Regions from separate parts of the Kribbella sp. NPDC104740 genome, predicted to be linked through region 1. Evidence: riboswitches for the same ligand, from Rfam matches in the RefSeq annotation. Region 1 holds a riboswitch; the other holds the start of a gene.
What was found. A riboswitch is a leader RNA that binds a small molecule or an ion and turns the genes downstream of it on or off. The one in region 1 is predicted to bind cobalamin.
Positions count from the first base shown of each region.

Region 2: linked by a shared signal. The riboswitch ahead of ACZ6Z4_RS20660 (CbtB domain-containing protein) and the one ahead of metE (5-methyltetrahydropteroyltriglutamate--homocysteine S-methyltransferase) in region 1 are both predicted to bind cobalamin.

Region 1 is NZ_JBVJNV010000002.1:578,296-582,498, reverse strand. It holds gene metE (5-methyltetrahydropteroyltriglutamate--homocysteine S-methyltransferase) at 1-1,601, opposite strand, end outside; cobalamin riboswitch at 1,721-1,935, opposite strand; gene ACZ6Z4_RS12325 (potassium transporter Kup) at 2,023-3,942, shown strand; gene ACZ6Z4_RS12320 (MarR family winged helix-turn-helix transcriptional regulator) at 3,939-4,203, opposite strand, start outside.
Region 2 is NZ_JBVJNV010000003.1:954,912-959,114, reverse strand. It holds gene ACZ6Z4_RS20670 (MFS transporter) at 1-476, shown strand, start outside; gene ACZ6Z4_RS20665 (LysE family translocator) at 583-1,221, opposite strand; cobalamin riboswitch at 1,379-1,520, shown strand; gene ACZ6Z4_RS20660 (CbtB domain-containing protein) at 1,555-1,752, shown strand; gene ACZ6Z4_RS20655 (CbtA family protein) at 1,792-2,550, shown strand; gene ACZ6Z4_RS20650 (histidine phosphatase family protein) at 2,547-3,107, shown strand; gene ACZ6Z4_RS20645 (VOC family protein) at 3,124-3,504, opposite strand; gene ACZ6Z4_RS20640 (fumarylacetoacetate hydrolase family protein) at 3,605-4,203, opposite strand, start outside.

The DNA of each region.
Region 1 (4,203 bases):
AGCACCGGCGGCCGCACGTACCGGGTGCCGTACGACTGGACCCAGCCGTGCTGCGTGGCCAGGTACCCGTCGAGCTGCTCGGCGAAGTACTGGACCATGTCGTTGCGCTCGGGCTCGCCGTGCACGAGCACGTCCAGGCCGGCCTTCTCCTGGAACGCGAGCACCTCCTGGATCTCGGCGCCGATCCGCTCGTCGTACTGGGTCGCGTCGATCCGTCCGGCGCGCAGGTCGGCGCGGGCCGTGCGGAGCTCGGTGGTCTGCGGGAACGAGCCGACGGTCGTGGTCGGGAGCAGGGGGAGCCCGAGCCGGGCCTGCTGGGCGGCGCTGCGTTCGGCGTACGGCGTCGCCCGCTTGCTGTCGGACGGGGTGATCCCGGCGACCCGCGCGCGGACGGACGGGTTGTTGGTCAGCGCCGACGCACGCCGCGACTCCAGCGCGGCCTGGTTCGCCGCCAGCTGATCGGCGATCGCCTCGGCGCCCTCGCTGTAGCCGAGTGTCAGCGTGGCGATCTCGGCGGACTTCTGGCGCGCGAACGCGAGCCAGCTCGCGACCTCCGGCGCGATCCCGTCCTCGGCGCTCACGTCGTACGGGACGTGCAGGAGCGAGCAGGACGCGCCGACGTCGACCTGACCGGCCAGCGTGCGCAGCCGGTTCAGGGTGGCCAGCGACTTGGTCAGGTCGTTGATCCAGATGTTGCGGCCGTTGACGACACCCGCGACGAGTCGCTTGGAGCGCACCTCGGAGGCGGCGACCAGGTCGTCGAGGTTGCCCTCGGCGGGACCGGTGAAGTCGATCGCGAGCCCCTCGACCGGCGACTTGGCCAGCACCGGCAGCGCCTGGCCGAGCCGGTCGAAGTACGACGCGACGAGCAGCCGCGGCCGGTCGGTCAGCTCACCCAGTACGGCGTACGCACGCGCGGTGAGGTCGAGCTCGTCGGCCGAGCGGTCCTGGACCAGCGCCGGCTCGTCCAGCTGCACCCAGCCCGCGCCGGCGGTGCGGAGGTCGGCGAGCACCTCGGCGTACACGGGGAGGAGCTTGTCGAGCAGCGACAGCGGCTCGAAGTGCTCGTCGACGCCCGGCGCCGGCTTGGCCAGCAGCAGGTAGGTGATCGGGCCGACGAGGACCGGGCGGGCGGTCAGGCCGAGCGCGATCGCCTCCCGCAGCTCGCCGACCTGCTTGCCGGTGTCGGCGGCGAACGTGGTGTCCGGGCCGAGCTCGGGGACCAGGTAGTGGTAGTTGGTGTCGAACCACTTCGTCATCTCCAGCGGCGCGACCTCCTGGGTGCCGCGGGCCATCGCGAAGTAGCCGTCCAGCGGGTCCGCCGCGACGGCCGCGCGGTGCCGCTCGGGGATCGCGCCGAGCAGGACCGAGGTGTCCAGCACGTGGTCGTAGTACGAGAAGTCACCGGTCGGGACCTCGTCGATGCCGTCGGCCGCGAGCTGCTGCCAGTTGGCCCTGCGCAGGTCCGCGGCGGTCTGCCGGAGGGCGTCGGCGCTGACCGTGCCCTTCCAGTAGCCCTCGATCGCCTTCTTCAGCTCCCGGTTCGGGCCCTGACGCGGGTAGCCGGACACGGTGGAGCGTGCTGCTGACTGGGTGTTCAAGTGTCTCTCCTTGGCGAGGCAGTCTCGAAGACCCCGGACCCCAGGAGAACGACGGGCAGGCGCGACGGTGCGCGCACGGCCGACCTTCCCACGAGGTCACGCGGTCACCGCCGGACGACGACGCACGGCGGGCAGGGGCAGGTCTTCGGACTCGCGGGCACGCCTGGTCCCAGGCACCTACTGGCCGTCGCTTCCCAGACCGGTCCTCCGGTCCAGTGCTGATGACGGCGGTCGTTCCCACTCACCGCTGCGGGGCAGTCCCGGATTTCCACCGGGTTCCCTCTTACGACGACCCGACTGGCGACCGGGCCGAACCACTGCGTCACCACTTTCTCACAGAATTCTCACAGCGCCGGGTGAGTGTGATCGGTCCCTCGGACAGGTCGCGGTGGTTCAATGCGCCCGTGAACAGGCTGACGCGATGAGCGCCGACCACGCGGACGGCCGCGTGCAGTCCCGGACCCTGCTGACCATCGGCGCCCTCGGCGTCGTCTTCGGCGACATCGGGACCAGCCCGATCTACACCATCCAGACCGTGTTCAACCCCGGTGACCCGCACCCGGTACCGGTCTCGGCCGACAGCGTGTTCGGGATCGTGTCGCTGATCTTCTGGGCGGTCACGATCATCGTGACGATCAAGTACGTGCTGCTCGTGCTGCGCGCCGACAACCACGGCGAGGGCGGCATCCTGGCCCTGATCACGCTGATCCGCAGCCACGGCACCAACGGCACCCGGCGGACCAAGGTGATCCTGGCCGGGCTCGGCATCTTCGGCGCGTCGCTGTTCTTCGGCGACTCGATGATCACGCCGGCCATCTCGGTGCTGTCCGCGGTCGAGGGCCTGAAGGTCGTCGAGCCCGGGCTGGACTCGTACGTCGTACCGATCACCGCGACGATCATCGTCGTGCTGTTCACCCTGCAGCGCCTCGGCACCGGCCGGATCGGGCGCTCGTTCGGCGTCGTGATGGTGCTCTGGTTCGTCACCATCGGCGCGGCCGGGATCGGCGGGATCACCCGGCACCCGCAGATCCTGGAGGCGCTGTCGCCGACGTACGCGCTCGGCTTCCTGACCAACCACTTCGGGCACGCGTTCTTCGCGCTGGCCGCGGTCGTGCTCGCGATCACCGGCGCCGAGGCCCTGTACGCCGACCTCGGGCACTTCGGCCGCGCGCCGATCACCCGGGCCTGGCTGGTCCTGGTCTTCCCGGCCTGCATCCTCAGCTACCTCGGCCAGGGCGCCCTGGTGCTCAAGGACCAGGCGTCGGTGAGCAGCCCGTTCTTCCTGCTGGTGCCGGACTGGGGCCGGATCCCGCTGGTCCTGCTCGCGACCGCCGCGACCGTGATCGCGTCCCAGGCCGTGATCACCGGAGCGTTCTCGGTCGCCCGTCAGGCGGTCCAGCTCGGGTACCTGCCGCGGCTGCGGATCCTGCACACGTCGAGCAAGACGATCGGCCAGATCTACGTGCCGTGGATCAACTGGGCGCTGATGATCTCGGTGCTGACGCTGGTCTTCGCGTTCCAGACCTCGGCCGCGCTCGCGTTCGCGTTCGGGATGGCGGTCACCGCGACGGTGACGATCAACACCGTGCTGTTCTTCTACATCGTCCGCAAGCAGTGGGGTAAGCCGATGTGGGTGGTGATCGGCGGTGGCGCGGTGTTCCTGTCGATCGAGCTGCTGTTCCTCGCGGCGAACCTGACCAAGCTCGTGCACGGCGCCTGGCTGCCGCTGCTGATCGGCATCACGGTCTTCACCGTGCTCACCACCTGGCAGCGCGGCCGGGCGCTGGTCACCGCGCGCCGCGAGCGCCAGGAAGGGTCACTGACCACCTTCATCAACGAGCTGCACGACGCGCGGCCGCCGCTGCGGCGAGTGCCCGGTACGGCGGTCTTCCTGAACCGCGGCAAGGACACCGTGCCGCTGGCGATGCGCGCGAACGTCGAGCACAACCACATCCTGCACGAGAACGTCGTGATCCTGTCGATCGAGACCGAGCCGGTCCCGTCGGTGCCGGACGACGAGCGGATCACGATCGACGACCTCGGCTTCGACGACGACCGGATCGTGCACGTGACGGCGCGGTTCGGCTACGTCCAGACTCCGGATGTCGCGGGCGTACTGCGGCTGGCCGCGGAGCAGAGCGCCGAGGTCGCGTCGCTGGACCTGAGCGACACGTCGTACTTCCTGTCGACGATCGAGCTGCGGCTCGGGGACAAGCCGGACATGGCGCGCTGGCGCAGCCGGCTGTTCGTGGCCACGTCGCACATCAGCGCGGACGCCGCCGAGTACTTCGGGCTGCCCCGCGACCGGGTGGTCATCATGGGCTCCCGGATCGACGTCTAGTCCTCGGTGTCGCTCTCCGGTTGGGGGCCGCGCCGGCGGCGCTGGTGCTCGACGACGTCGAGGAACGTCTCTTTGAACCGCCGGTAGTTCTGCGCGCCCAGCCGCTCGGCGTGCTCAGCCTCGATCCCGGCGATGACCGCGTCCGCGGTCCGCATCTGGGCCAGGCCGCGCTCGGTCGGGCAGACCAGCTTCGCGCGCCGGTCGCTGGGGTCGGGACGGCGTTCCAGGTACCCGAGGGCTTCGAGCTCGTCGACCAGCGTG
Region 2 (4,203 bases), on a different contig from region 1:
GGCTGTCGCCGGCGTGGGCGGGGATGGTGCTGACGGTCAGCGCGCTGAGCTGGTCGGCGGCGTCGTGGTACCGGGGCCGGCCGAACCAGCCGTTCGAGCACCACGTGTTCCTGCAGGCGGGCATGCTCTCGCTGCTGCTGGGGATCGGGACCGCCGCCGCGACGCTCGACGACCGGGTGCCGGTGGTCGTCGGGATCCTCGGGTGGGCGCTGGTCGGGCTGGGGATGGGGACGGTGTTCCCGACCGTGTCGGTGCTGGTGCTGGAGTACTCCACGGTCGAGCAGCAGGGTGCGAACAGCTCGGCCCTGCAGCTCAGCGACTCCTTGCTGACAGCAACGATCCTGGCGATCGGCGGCTCGCTCTTCGCCGCCATCGAGCCGCACTCGCCGACCACGGCGTACCTGACAGCCTTCGGCTTGCCTGCTGCGCTTGCTGTGGTGGGCGTCTTCGCGGCTCGGCAGACTCGAATGGTGTGAATCTGGTGCGGCTGACGGCGTCTGCTGCCCGCCGCCTGTTCTTTCCTTGTTGAGTTTACAAGCGGAGGGTGAACGGCTGGGGAGTTGTCCACAGCCCTGCAGCGGACTAGTCCTTCGCGCCCGTGAGGGCGATGCTCGCGCCGAGCGTGATGATCATCAGGCCGCCGGTGCCGCCGACCAGTTCCAGGCGGCGCGGGGAGCGGGCGAACCAGTTGCGGGCGGTGCCGGCGGCCAAGGCCCAGGTGGTGTCGGAGATGAGGGCGATGGTGATGAAGATGAGGCCGAGCAGCAGGATCTGGAGGGTGGGGTTGCCGGCTTCGGGGTCCAGGAACTGGGGGAGGACGGCGGCGAAGAAGACCGCGGTCTTGGCGTTGGTGACGCCGACGAGGAAGCCCTGGCGGAGGACTCGGCGGGTGTTCGCCGGGCGGACGCCGGCGGTGAGTGCAGAGGCGAGGGACTTGCGGGTGCGGAAGGCGTGGATGCCCAGGTAGATCAGGTACGCCGCGCCGGCGAGTTTCACGACGGTGAGGGCGATGGCGCTGGCGGCGATGAGGGAGCCGAGGCCCAGGGCTACCGCGACCAGGAGGACCACGACGCCGGCCATGCTGCCGATCATGGTGAGGACGGCTTCGCGGCGGCCGACGGTCAGGGCCCGGCCGATGATGAACAGGACGCTCGGGCCGGGGACGACGATGACGATCAGGGCGGTGACGGCGAAGGCCAGGAGGTGGTGGGCGGACGGCATGGAGTCAGGGTAAGTGCCGGGTCCGCGACCCGCTGCACGATCTCGCCAGCCGAGGCGAGCCCGCGAGGCTGCGGGGATCTCGCCGGCCGAAGCAATCCCCGCGAAGCTGCGGGATCTCGCCAGGTGGGGAAGATCACCGGCGCGCCGGGATCCGTTGACCGGTCACGAAGGCGGCCGCTACCGTTCAAAGGTCAACCTGCGGTGCCATGAGGGAAACCGGTGAGAAACCGGTACGGCCGCGCCACTGTGAGCGAGCTTCGGGCTCGTGAGTCAGGACGCTCGGGCACTCGCAGCCTTTCGATGGGGACGCGCACTTCCCCAGGAGGTCCTCAGATGTCTGCTCCTGCTCGCCCGGTCGCCGTACCGGCCGTTTCCCCGCGCCTGCTCGCGGTCGCGCTGCTCACCGTCGGCGTGCTGCTGATGCTGGCCTACCTGGTCGCCTTCGACCAGGGTGCGATCTCCCAGTCGGGCATGTACCTGCACGAGCTGATGCACGACGGCCGGCACCTGCTCGGCGTGCCCTGCCACTGACGTCCTGCAGTACCCACACCACCATCTGACAGGACTGTCATGCGCACTTTCGGGAATCTCCTGGTGCGCGGACTGATCGTCGGCCTCTTCGCCGGCCTGCTGGCCGGAACCTTCGCGTACGTGATGGGCGAACCGCACATCGACGCCGCGATCGCGATCGAGGAAGCCGGCGGCGCCGCGCACACCCATGGCGAAGCGACCGAGGCCCCGGCGGCCGAGGAGGAGGAACCGCTGGTCAGCCGCGACGGCCAGCGGTTCGGGCTCTTCCTCGCCACCAGCCTGTACGGCGTGGCGCTCGGCGGCATCTTCGCCGTCGGGTTCGCCCTGCTCCGCCGCCGCCTCCGCACCACCAGCGACTCGTACGCCGCGCTCGGCCTGGCCGCCGCGGGATTCGTCGGGATCGTGCTGGTGCCGTTCCTCAAGTACCCGCCGAACCCGCCCGCCGTCGGCGACCCGGAGACGATCACCAAGCGGACCGTCACCTACCTGCTGACGCTGGTGATCGGGCTGCTCGCGGTCTGGGCCGGCGTCGCGGCGTCCCGCTGGGCGCAGCGCTTCGGCGACGCGCCCTGGATCCGGCTCGCCGCAGGCGGGGCCGCGTTCGTGGTGACGATCGTGGCGGCGTACCTGATCCTGCCGGCGATCAACGAGGTGCCGGGGTCGTTCCCGGCGACGCTGCTGTGGCAGTTCCGGTTCGCCTCGCTCGGCACGCAGGCGGTGCTGTGGACGCTGATCGGATTCGGTTACGCTGCGTTGGTGGATCGTCACTCCAAGGTCGCGGAGCCGGTTGCCGCGTGACCACGACGCTGACCCTCGTCGCGCATGCGCTGACGCCTGGCCTGCGCGGGCTCGTCCTCGGTGGAGAGCCCGCGCCGGACCAGGCGAGCCTGGAGGCGGCGCGTGACCTGCGGGTCGACGCCGGTACGACGTACTGCGGGCCCGAGCCGGCCGCGATCCTGACCGCTGAGGCGATGGGCTTGCAGCCGGTCGTGGTCGGGGCGCTGCGCGACCGGGAGTACGGCGACTGGACCGGGCGCGACCTGGAGGAGCTGCTCGCGACGGAGACTGCGGCGGTCTCGGCGTGGCTGGAGCGGCCGCACACGGCGCCGCCGGGTGGTGAGACGGCGAACGACCTGATCGCGCGGGTCGCCGACTGGCTGGGGGACCTCACCGAGGCTCCGCAGCACGCGGAGCGGCAGACGGTGGTGGCGGTGGTGCATCCGGCGGTCGTGAGAGCTGCTGTGCTCTACACGTTGGAGGCGCCGGCTGAGTCGCTGCGGCACGTGGATGTTCGCCCGCTGGCGACCGTCAGCCTCTCCGCCCACGCGACGGCCTGGTCGCTCAGCCTCCAGTAGCTGCACCCGCGGAGGATCAGCCGCCGGTCGCCGCACGCTCCGCGGCCGAACGGAGCACGCAGAACTCGTTGCCGGCCGGGTCGAGCATCACCACGAACCCCGTACCGTCCGCCTCCCGGTGGTCGTGCTCGACCGTCGCGCCGAGCGCGACCAGCCGCTCGACCTCCTGGTCGCGCGGGATGTCCGGCTCGAGGTCGAGGTGGACGCGGTTCTTGGCACGCTTAGGGTCGTTGTTGCGCTCGAACAGCAGCTTGACCGGGCCGGTGTCGACGGCGGCGTACGGGTCGTCGGGGAAGTCGTCCGACGGGCGCTCCACGCCGAACACCTGCAGCCAGAAGCCGGCCAGCTCGTAGGGGTCGGCCGCGTCGAAGGTCACCGTGCGCACGATCGAGGTCATGGCACAGAAAGATGCCGTACGACGGGTTCGCCCCGCCACCGAGATTCGGGTGACGGGGCGGAAAGGCCGACCGAGAGCCGGGCCGGGGCGCGACGCGCGCTCAGGCCTGGCGAAGCTCCTGGCGCTGCCTGCCCAGCCCCTGGATCTCGCACTCGACGACGTCACCCGGCGCCAGGTACGGGAACCGCCCGGACAGCGCCACACCCTCCGGCGTACCGGTGTTGACGATGTCGCCCGGGTCGAGCGTCATGTACTGCGACAGGTCGCGGATCAGCGCGGCGACCGAGAAGATCATGTCCCGGGTGTTGGAGTCCTGCCGCGGCTCGCCGTTGACGAACGACTTCAGGTCCAGCGCCTGCGGGTCGCCGACCTCGTCGGCCGGGACCAGCACCGGGCCGAGCGGGTTGAACGTCTCGCAGCACTTGCCCTTCGACCACTGGCCGCCGGAGACCTCGAGCTGGAAGGCGCGCTCGGAGACGTCGTTGGAGACCGCGTACCCGGCGATGCAGGCCAGCGCCTCCTCGTCCGAGGTCAGGTACCGGGCGGTCTTGCCGATCACGACCGCGAGCTCGACCTCCCAGTCGGTCCTGCGGCTGTCGCGGGGGACCAGGACGTCGTCGTACGGGCCGACGACGGTGTTCGGGTGCTTGAAGAAGACGATCGGCTCCTTCGGCGGCTCGGCGCCGGACTCGGCCGCGT